3 regions of the Ureibacillus sp. FSL K6-3587 genome follow, and region 3 is predicted to be linked to each of the others. Evidence: riboswitches for the same ligand, from Rfam matches in the RefSeq annotation. Region 3 holds a riboswitch; each other region holds the start of a gene.
What was found. Region 3 has a riboswitch for cobalamin ahead of cobT (nicotinate-nucleotide--dimethylbenzimidazole phosphoribosyltransferase). Riboswitches for the same ligand answer to the same signal wherever they lie in the genome.
Positions count from the first base shown of each region.

Region 1: it holds a riboswitch for cobalamin, as region 3 does, so the genes downstream of both, NSS77_RS15310 (energy-coupling factor ABC transporter permease) here and cobT (nicotinate-nucleotide--dimethylbenzimidazole phosphoribosyltransferase) in region 3, are expected to answer to the same signal.
Region 2: it holds a riboswitch for cobalamin, as region 3 does, so the genes downstream of both, NSS77_RS15815 (glutaredoxin) here and cobT (nicotinate-nucleotide--dimethylbenzimidazole phosphoribosyltransferase) in region 3, are expected to answer to the same signal.

Region 1 covers NZ_CP151969.1:3,105,133-3,108,266, reverse strand. Annotated here, with positions in the region: gene NSS77_RS15315 (acyl-CoA carboxylase subunit beta) at 1-1,206, shown strand, start outside; cobalamin riboswitch at 1,421-1,600, shown strand; gene NSS77_RS15310 (energy-coupling factor ABC transporter permease) at 1,718-2,464, shown strand; gene NSS77_RS15305 (energy-coupling factor ABC transporter substrate-binding protein) at 2,466-2,759, shown strand; gene cbiQ (cobalt ECF transporter T component CbiQ) at 2,756-3,134, shown strand, end outside.
Region 2 covers NZ_CP151969.1:3,201,552-3,204,685, reverse strand. Annotated here, with positions in the region: gene pxpB (5-oxoprolinase subunit PxpB) at 1-601, shown strand, start outside; gene NSS77_RS15820 (biotin-dependent carboxyltransferase family protein) at 598-1,542, shown strand; cobalamin riboswitch at 1,609-1,795, shown strand; gene NSS77_RS15815 (glutaredoxin) at 1,930-2,160, shown strand; gene nrdI (class Ib ribonucleoside-diphosphate reductase assembly flavoprotein NrdI) at 2,157-2,528, shown strand; partial or broken gene NSS77_RS15805 (ribonucleotide reductase N-terminal alpha domain-containing protein) at 2,525-3,127, shown strand; partial or broken gene NSS77_RS15800 (ribonucleotide-diphosphate reductase subunit beta) at 3,131-3,134, shown strand, end outside.
Region 3 covers NZ_CP151969.1:1,382,051-1,385,184, forward strand. Annotated here, with positions in the region: gene NSS77_RS06800 (sorbosone dehydrogenase family protein) at 1-928, shown strand, start outside; gene cobT (nicotinate-nucleotide--dimethylbenzimidazole phosphoribosyltransferase) at 991-2,061, opposite strand; cobalamin riboswitch at 2,155-2,329, opposite strand; gene NSS77_RS06810 (ABC transporter ATP-binding protein) at 2,529-3,134, shown strand, end outside.

The DNA.
Region 1 (3,134 bases), 1.7 Mb from region 3:
GATTTGGCTGCTAAAAACGGTGCGCCATTCATCGGTATCAACGACTCTGGTGGTGCCCGCATCCAAGAAGGGGTACTTTCATTGGACGGATATGGTCATATTTTCTATCGCAACTCCATTTATTCCGGAGTGATTCCGCAAATTTCCGTCATCATGGGTCCTTGTGCTGGTGGGGCAGTATATTCTCCAGCGATTACAGACTTTATTTTAATGGTGGATAAAACATCCCAAATGTTCATTACAGGACCAAAAGTAATTGAAGCGGTAACAGGAGAAAAAATTTCGTCAGAAGATTTAGGCGGTTCAAAAGTGCATAACTCCATCAGCGGTAACGCTCATTTCCGTGCACCATCCGAAGAAGAAGCAATCCAACAAATCAGAAGATTGTTAAGCTACTTACCGCAAAGCTATAAAGAAAAAGCACCTCGCTTGCCACGTCCGGAAGGCGATGATTGGCGTCCTGAATTAATTGACGTTGTGCCAATCGAACCAACTCGTCCATATGATGTGCGTAAAGTGGTGGAACAAGTGGTGGATGAAGGTTCCTTCATGGAAGTGCATTCAGAATTTGCAAAAAACATCGTTGTTGGATTTGCACGCATTGGAGGTTATTCAGTAGGGCTTGTATGTAACCAGCCTAAAGCTTTAGCTGGAGGACTTGATATCGATTCATCCGACAAAGCGTCCAGATTCATTCGCACTTGCGATGCATTCAATATTCCAATCATTACATTTGAAGACGTGTCAGGATTCTTCCCAGGCGTTAAACAAGAACATGGCGGTATCATCCGTCACGGTGCAAAAATCTTGTATGCTTATTCTGAAGCAACAGTGCCAAAAATTACGGTCATTTTACGTAAAGCATACGGCGGTGCATACGTGGCATTGAACTCTAAATCCATCGGTGCCGACCTTGTATTTGCTTGGCCAAATGCAGAAATCGCTGTAATGGGTGCTGCTGGTGCGGCAAATATCATTTTTGCAAACGAAATTGCCAATTCCCCAGATCCAGAAAAAACACGCCAAGAAAAAATTGAAGAATATAAAGAAAAATTCGCAAATCCTTACGTTGCTGCTTCACTTGGAATGGTGGATGACGTCATCGATCCAAGAGAAACGCGCATTAAGTTAATTCAAGGATTAGAAATGCTTGAAAATAAAGAAGAATCAAGACCTAAGAAAAAACACGGAAATATTCCACTATAATCCAATGAATACGAACATTTGTAGTACAAGCAATCCCGGTTTGTACTACTTTTTTCTAAAAATTTTAAATAGGTTATCTATTTTGATACAAAAGAAAGCAAAAATCTTAATTTTGTAATGGCTGAAAGAAAAAATGAGTTGTCAAATTTTTAATTCTATTTACAAAGATATAGAAATTTTTGAATTTATATGCTACAATGCAATTAAATTTCAACAATTGAATATTCCATACGGTGCTAATGAAAATTAGCTTAATAGGGAAACTAGTGAAAATCTAGTGCGGTCCCGCCACTGTGAAGAGGAGCTCAAAATCAAATGCCACTGTGAAAATGGGAAGGCGATTTTGGAGCGATGAATCTAAGCCAGGAGACCTGCCGTATGGAGTGGATGGTAGTGTCCTACGAGGATAGGTACACGAATAGGCATGATTGGATTATTATGTCTTATTGTGGGACACTGCTAGTTTGGCAGTGTTTTTTTATTTTCAAATTTTCATTTTAGGAGGAATTTTATGAAAGTCTCAATCAAAATACTTTACTTTCTAGTAGTATTATTAATCATTCCTAATACAGCTTTTGCTATGCATATCATGGAAGGTTTTTTACCAATCAAGTGGGCAATATTTTGGTGGCTCCTTACATTCCCTTTTTTAATCATTGGATTAAAGAAAATGAGTAGTTTAGTAAAGAGAAATGCTGAGACGAAGTTATTACTAGGTTTATCGGGTGCATTCACTTTTGTATTATCCGCATTAAAGATTCCTTCGGTTACTGGAAGTTGTTCTCATCCTACGGGTGTTGGGTTAGGAACCGTATTATTTGGACCATTTGTAATGAGTGTTTTAGGTACCATCGTGTTATTATTCCAATCATTATTATTAGCCCATGGAGGTTTAACAACGCTTGGCGCCAATGCGTTTTCGATGGCGATTGCTGGACCTTTTATCGCCTATGGAGTATTTAAAGGCTTCAATAGGATCGGTTTGCCCTTTACTCTAGCAGTTTTCTCAGCAGCAACATTGGCAGATTTAGGTACATATGTCATTACATCTATTCAACTTGCACTAGCCTTTCCATCTGAAGTTGGTGGAATTTTCGCTTCATTTGTAAAGTTTGCTGGCGTATTCGCTGTTACACAGGTACCATTAGCAATTATTGAAGGATTGATTTCAGTAATGGTGATGAATTTCTTATTGAAATACAACGAAAGAGAATTAAAGTTACTTCAAGTACTAAAGAAACCTCAGGAGGTGAAGTAAGATGTTAAAAAAGAATATGCTTTTATTAGTTTTGATCATTTTTTTAATGATTGTCCCGCTGATTTTCAATGGAAATGCAGAATACGGCGGTGCAGACGGAGAAGCGGAAGAATTAATTACAGCACTGAACCAATCCTATGAACCATGGTTTTCAAGTATTTGGGAGCCTCCTAGTGGTGAAATAGAAAGTTTATTATTCGTACTACAAGGAGCAATCGGTGCAGGGTTCATTGGTTACTTTATAGGATATATGCGAGGCCGGAATAGGGGCGGAAATGCAGAGATACAGAAATGAGAATGTTAGAATATTTCGCTTATCAATCACCTTTAAGAAATAAACACCCAATCGAAAAAATGGGATTTTCTCTTATTCCATTAATATTGAATATCGTATTTCAAAATGTTCTTACATCCATATTCATATTTTGCATCATGACAGTTATTACTTTAATAATCGGAAAAGTTCCGATTCGTCTATATTTGAAGTTATTGCTTATTCCAGTGGTATTTCTAATTTCAAGTATACTAGTCATTTTACTCAATTTTTCAACTAACCCTATAGAAGGTGCCATTTTTCAATCTATTATTGGTCCCGTCACGATTTCAATTTCGATAACGAGTGTTGAAAAGGCATTGATGCTATTTGTTGTTGCTTTATCGAGTATTAGTT
Region 2 (3,134 bases), 1.6 Mb from region 3:
GGAGCCCTTCGATGGTCTGATAGAGGTTGTACCAAGTTATACGAATGTTTGTGTTTATTATGATGTAATGGCAGTGGATCAATGGGATATTGAAGGGCGCTCCCCGTACGAAAAAGTGGTCTCCCGGCTTCAAAGGCTGTTACAAAAAGAGATTGATTTGCCAAAGGAAAAAAACAGATTGGTTGAAATCCCTGTCTGTTACGGAGGAATCTATGGCCCGGATTTAACGGAAATTGCCCGAATTCACCATTTGTCTGAAAAAGAAGTCATTGAGATACATACAAAAAACGATTATCTTGTCTACATGTTGGGCTTTGCACCCGGATTTCCTTTTTTGGGCGGGATGGATGAAAGAATCGCAACTCCCCGCAAAGAAACACCCCGATTGAAAATCCCGGCCGGTTCTGTAGGGATTGCCGGAAAGCAAACAGGGATTTACCCCCTTGAAACACCTGGAGGGTGGCAAATCATTGGCCGCACCCCATTAAAATTGTTTCTTCCGGATCAAAACCCGCCAACGTTATTGCGGGCAGGAGACCGGATCCGTTTTGTCCCCATTACTGAAAAAGAGTTTATGGAATTAGAAGGTGAAAGGTCATGACGATGACAATACTGAAACCGGGTCTTTTAACGACGATCCAAGATTCAGGAAGAAGGGGTTTTCAGCAGTATGGCGTCATTGTTGGAGGGGCAATGGATACCCTCTCTTATCGCATGGGGGAAATGCTGTTACAGCAAGCGCCTTCTGCGGCACTGGAATTCACTTTAATCGGTCCGACGGTGAAATTTAATTGTGATGCGGTGTTTTGTTTGACAGGGGCCAATTTTCATCCGCTCTTGAATGAGAAACCATGCCGGATGTGGAAGCCGGTTTTTGCCGAAAAGGGCAGCATTTTAAAGCTGGGCTCCTGCAAAGATGGAGCAAGGGGCTATTTGCACATCAAAGGTGGAATTCAAGTCAAGAAAGTATTAAATAGTTACAGCACTTATATCCGTGCCGGGATAGGAGGATTTAAAGGCCGCCCTTTGCAAAAAGGAGACGAACTTCCAATTCCGGAATCGAAGCCAGTGCAAAAAGGGAAGTGGGGGATTCTTCCGGGAGATTGGTTGATTAAGAGTCGGGATGCGGAAATTCGGGTGGTAAAAGGGACGGAATATGATCGATTTGCGGAAAAAAGCAGGAATGCCTTCATCAATTGCATCTTTACGATTTCGAAAGATGCGGATCGCATGGGTTACCGTTTAATGGGGGATAGTCCACTAATTACGAAAGAACCTATCCAATTATTATCAGAGGCAGTCACCTTTGGAACCGTCCAAGTGCCTCCAAGCGGGCAGCCCATTATCTTAATGGCGGATTGTCAGACGACGGGCGGTTATCCTAAATTGGCTCAAGTGGTTTCCGTTGATTTGCCGAAACTCGCCCAACTTCAACCCTTTTCGAAAATACGCTTTCAACTCATTTCTTTGGAAGAGGCCCAAAAGTTGTACATTCAGCAGGAAAAAGCATTAAGACGATTGGAAATCATGCTTAAACATTAAGTTTTTCCAATTCCACTTGTATTTAACAAATCTGCATGTTACAATGTTACACGACAACACAATATATAGTATATTTGTTTATCAGGTTCTACTATATATAGTAGATTAAAAGGGAAATCAGTGAAAATCTGATGCTGTCCCCGCAACTGTAATTGCTGACGAAAAGTTCAAATCCACTGTGCCAATGGCATGGGAAGGGAACTTGTAGGATGATGCATGAGCCAGGAGACCTGCCTGATAAACGGAAATTGCTCATTTCTTCGGGGGCTAAGAAATGGAAGCAAAAGGTCCATTTCTTAGCGCCTGATTGTTTCCATTTCAAAGCCTTACCCGAAAAAGGGTATGGCTTATTTTTTTGTCATTGAATTGATGGAAAGGAGAAAGGATATGAAGTTATATTCCAAAAAAGTTTGTCCAAAGTGCATGTTGATGAAATTTGAGTTAAAGAAACTGGGTTTCGAAAGACAATATGAGGAAATAAACGTTGATTCCAATGAAGAAGCGAAAGAAAGATTATTGAAAGCCGGATTCTTTACTGTCCCGGTTATGGAAATTGACGGTGAGCTGATGGATGACATGGAAGAAGCTAAAAAAATCATCGGCATGATGAAGGTATGATCGCTTATGCCTCAAGAACCGGAAATGTGCGGTTTATCGTTCATCAATTAGGATTGCCGAACATTGAAATTCAAGAAGGGCTGATATTGGACGAACCCTTTTTGTTGTGCACTTATACCGATGGAATTGGGGAAGTGCCACCAATTGTAGAAGGGTTTTTAAAAAATAATGCCCACCTTTGCAAAGGAGTGGTGGCAAGCGGGAATTCCAATTTTGGTCATTCTTATTTTTGCCGTTCTGCAGATGTGATCAGTGAAACTTATGGCATCCCGATTGTTGAAAAGATTGAATTAAGGGGATTTCAAAAAAATTATCACGCCATTATGGAGTTTTATAAAAGAACGATACAAGGGGGGATTTTCAGATGAAAACATATTTAATGCTCAATAATGAAGTGTTGAATCACTATCGGCAAACGGGCCGCATCGACTTGGAGAAAGATCGGCAGGCCACCCGTCAATTTTTCTTCGAGTATATTCATCCCCGCATGCGCCAGTTTTCGGGCATAGAAGAAAAGGTTCGTTATTTAATAGAAGAAGGTTATTATGAGGAAGCTTTCTTGAAAAAGTATTCCATGGACTTTATCCGGCAAATATTTGAAATCGCCTATGCCTACCGGTTCCGTTTCCAAACGTTTATGAGCGCTAAAAAATTTTATGACAGCTACGCAATGAAAAGCCGGGATGGAAAGGAAATTTTAGAAACTTATGAAGATCGTATGAGCATTATTGCCCTTTATCTGGCGGATGGAAATGAACAAATGGCGGAAAAGGCGATCCGTGCCATCATGGAAGCTTTTCAACCGGCGACGCCAACTGCCCTGAACAGCGGGAAAAAAGCGCGGGGTGAATTGGTTAGCTGTTTCAAATTGTCGATGGATGATTCGATGAACAGCATTGCCGAAAACATTGGATATTGTCTGGAACTCTCAAGACTTGGCGGAGGAGTGGGGGTCAATTTGACGGATTTGAGGC
Region 3 (3,134 bases):
GTCCATTGACAAGTCAGGAAACACTTTTTATTTATCGGAGCGGGTCGGAAATGTGGTGAAAATTGAAAATGGGCGGGTGGAAAGGCAGTCCGTCAATTTGGAAAAGCCCCTTTCCACAGCATCAGAAGCCGGTTTGTTAGGATTTGTCTTAGCCCCCGATTTCCAAGAGTCCAACAAGGCATTTGCATACTACACTTATACGGATTCCAAGGGGCAAATTAATCGCATCGTCCGGTTGAGGCTGGAAAATGATTCATGGGTTGAGGAAGAAGTGTTGCTCGATCACATACCGAGCGGGCCGGTTCATCATGGCGGAAGGCTGAAAATTGGCCCGGATGGCAAGCTTTATGCGACAGCCGGAGACGCATTGCAGTCATCCATCGCACAGGATGTAAATGCCCTTGGAGGGAAAATCTTAAGGCTCAATTTGGATGGTTCCATTCCTTCAGATAATCCTGTTCCGAACTCTTATGTTTACAGTTTCGGCCACCGCAACCCCCAAGGGCTCGCTTGGGCACCGGATGGAACCCTTTATGCAAGTGAACATGGAAATAGTGCCAATGATGAAATCAACCGGATTGAGCCGGGGAAAAATTACGGCTGGCCGGTCATCGAAGGGAAAGAGGAAAAGGAAGGCATGGTTTCTCCATTGTTTACATCCGGTTCCAATAAAACATGGGCGCCTTCGGGGATGGTCTATACAGATGGGAAGTTGTATGTTGCGGCATTACGGGGGGAAGCGGTGTTGGAGTTTGATTTAAACGCAGGAACAACAAAAGAAGTGATCAGCGGTTTGGGGCGGATTCGGGATGTATTCATTGAAGGGGATAATTTATACTTTGTAACCAATAATACGGATGGCCGGGGAAAACCGGGGGAAAATGATGACAAACTTTATCGAATGGCTTTATCAGAATTAAAGCCATAATGAAAAAAGGCTGTTGAAAAAGCGCGCCGCTTTCTAAACAGCCTTCCATTTTGCCGTCCGTCTTAAGATCTTTGATTCTCCATGATTTGTTGCATGTATTGATTGGACTCTTCCAAAGTCGTCATTGTATTCATCATTGAACATGCCGCGTCCAGGATAGGGAAAGCAAGGGCTGCACCGGAACCTTCTCCTAGCCGCATGTTCATGTTTAACATCGGCTCCAATCCCAATAATTCGCTGGCGATTTTTGCCCCAGGTTCTTCTGACATGTGGGATGGAATAATGTAATCCTTCACTTTTGGTTCCAATTGATAAGCGATTAATGCGGAAACAGTGGAAATAAAGCCGTCGATCACTACCGGAATGCGGTTGGCTGCGGCACTTAGCACGACACCGGCCATTCCGCCCAATTCCAATCCGCCCACTTTCGCCAAAACATCAATTGGATCATCAGGATTTGGTTGATTGATTTCTATTGCACGACGAATTACATCAATTTTATGTTGAATGCTATCGACACCCGCCCCCATTCCGGTTACTTCACCAGGGTCATAGCCAAAAAGAGCCGCTAAAACCGCACTGCTTGCTGTGGTATTGCAAATGCCCATTTCCCCGGTTGCTAAAACGTTGACCCCTTGTTTTACTTGATCATTGGCCACTTCGATGCCCACTTCAATGGCCCGGATGGCTTCTTCCCGTGACATAGCCGGTTCTTTGGCCATATTCGCAGTCCCGTATCGTACTTTTTTATTAATTACGCCAGAAGTTTCCGGCAAATCGGCATTGATGCCGACATCGACAGAAACCACTTTGGCTCCTGCCGCTCTTGCAATGGCGCACACACCGGTAAACCCTTTGGCGAAACCAATGGACTGCATCACCGTTACAATTTGAGGGTTATTGGATACATTTTCTTCATAGACACCGTGATCGGCGGCCAATGATATAACCGCTTTATTGGATACATCCAGCTCCAGTTTTTCCGTAATCCCGGCAAGTTGTACCGCGATTTGTTCCAATTTTCCTAAACTGCCTGGCGGTTTGCAAAGGGCATCCACTTTTTCCCTCGCCTGTTTCATGATTTCTTTGTTTACTGGTTGAATAGCTTGCAATGTTGATTGCAATAGTTCCATTTCAATTCCCCCATCAATTAATTTTTTCAATAATAAATAAAAGTCTGCAGTTTATTGGCATGCCAAATAAACTACAGACTTTACCATCGTACTGTATGTTTCAAGTAATCAGGCAGGTCTCCTGGCTCAGGTTCATCGCAACTATGGGCCTTCCCAGTTTCCCAGTGGCATATTCCATATTGCTCCCCCATACAGTGGTGGGTCCGCTAAAGATTCTCACTTTATTCCCTATTCTCCCATAAAGGGCACCTAATTACGTGGATATTCTTTTTCTAAATAATGTATGATGAAAATAAAGTTTCGTCAAGATGTTTTAAATCTTTTGCATGAAAAGTAAATTGAACGTTGGAATCGGTAGAAGCTGATTGGTTTGACGATCATCTATACAGTTGTATACAATTCGGGTGGTCATCTGTAAACATATGTATACATAGTTGCTGATACAAAGGTGGAGAAGGAGTTAGAACATGCATGCAGCGATAAAACTTTCAAAATATTTGAAGCCCTATAAGCATTTTGCGATATTGGCGCCAATCCTCATGATATTGGAAGTGGCAATGGATTTGATCCAGCCGACCATTATGCAAAAAATAATCGACGAAGGGATCGCGACAAAGGACCCAACACATATCATGGTGATGTTTGCTGCAATGATGGTATGTGCAATTATAGGATGGTTTGGAGGGGCGGGCTGCACGTATTTCAGTTCGAAAGCGGCCGTCAACTTTGCATCCGATATTCGGGCAGATTTATATGAAACCATCACCTATTTTTCTAACAGCAATAAGGACAAATTTACGTTGGGGAAACTGATTACGAACTTGACCAATGATGTGGAAATGCTGCAAAGGGCGTTAAACATGCTGTTGAAAATATTTGTCCGGGGCCCTTTCATGTTTGTCGGGGCTGTCGTGGTCGTCTTCTTTACGGCAAGAGATTTATTTTCCGTATTATTTTTTGTTGTCCCTGTCCTGATCGTCTGTTTATATGTGTTTATTAAATTATCGATTTCATTATTCCGGAAAGTCCAGGAAACGATCGATGTTGTGAATACCCGTGTACAGGAAAATTTA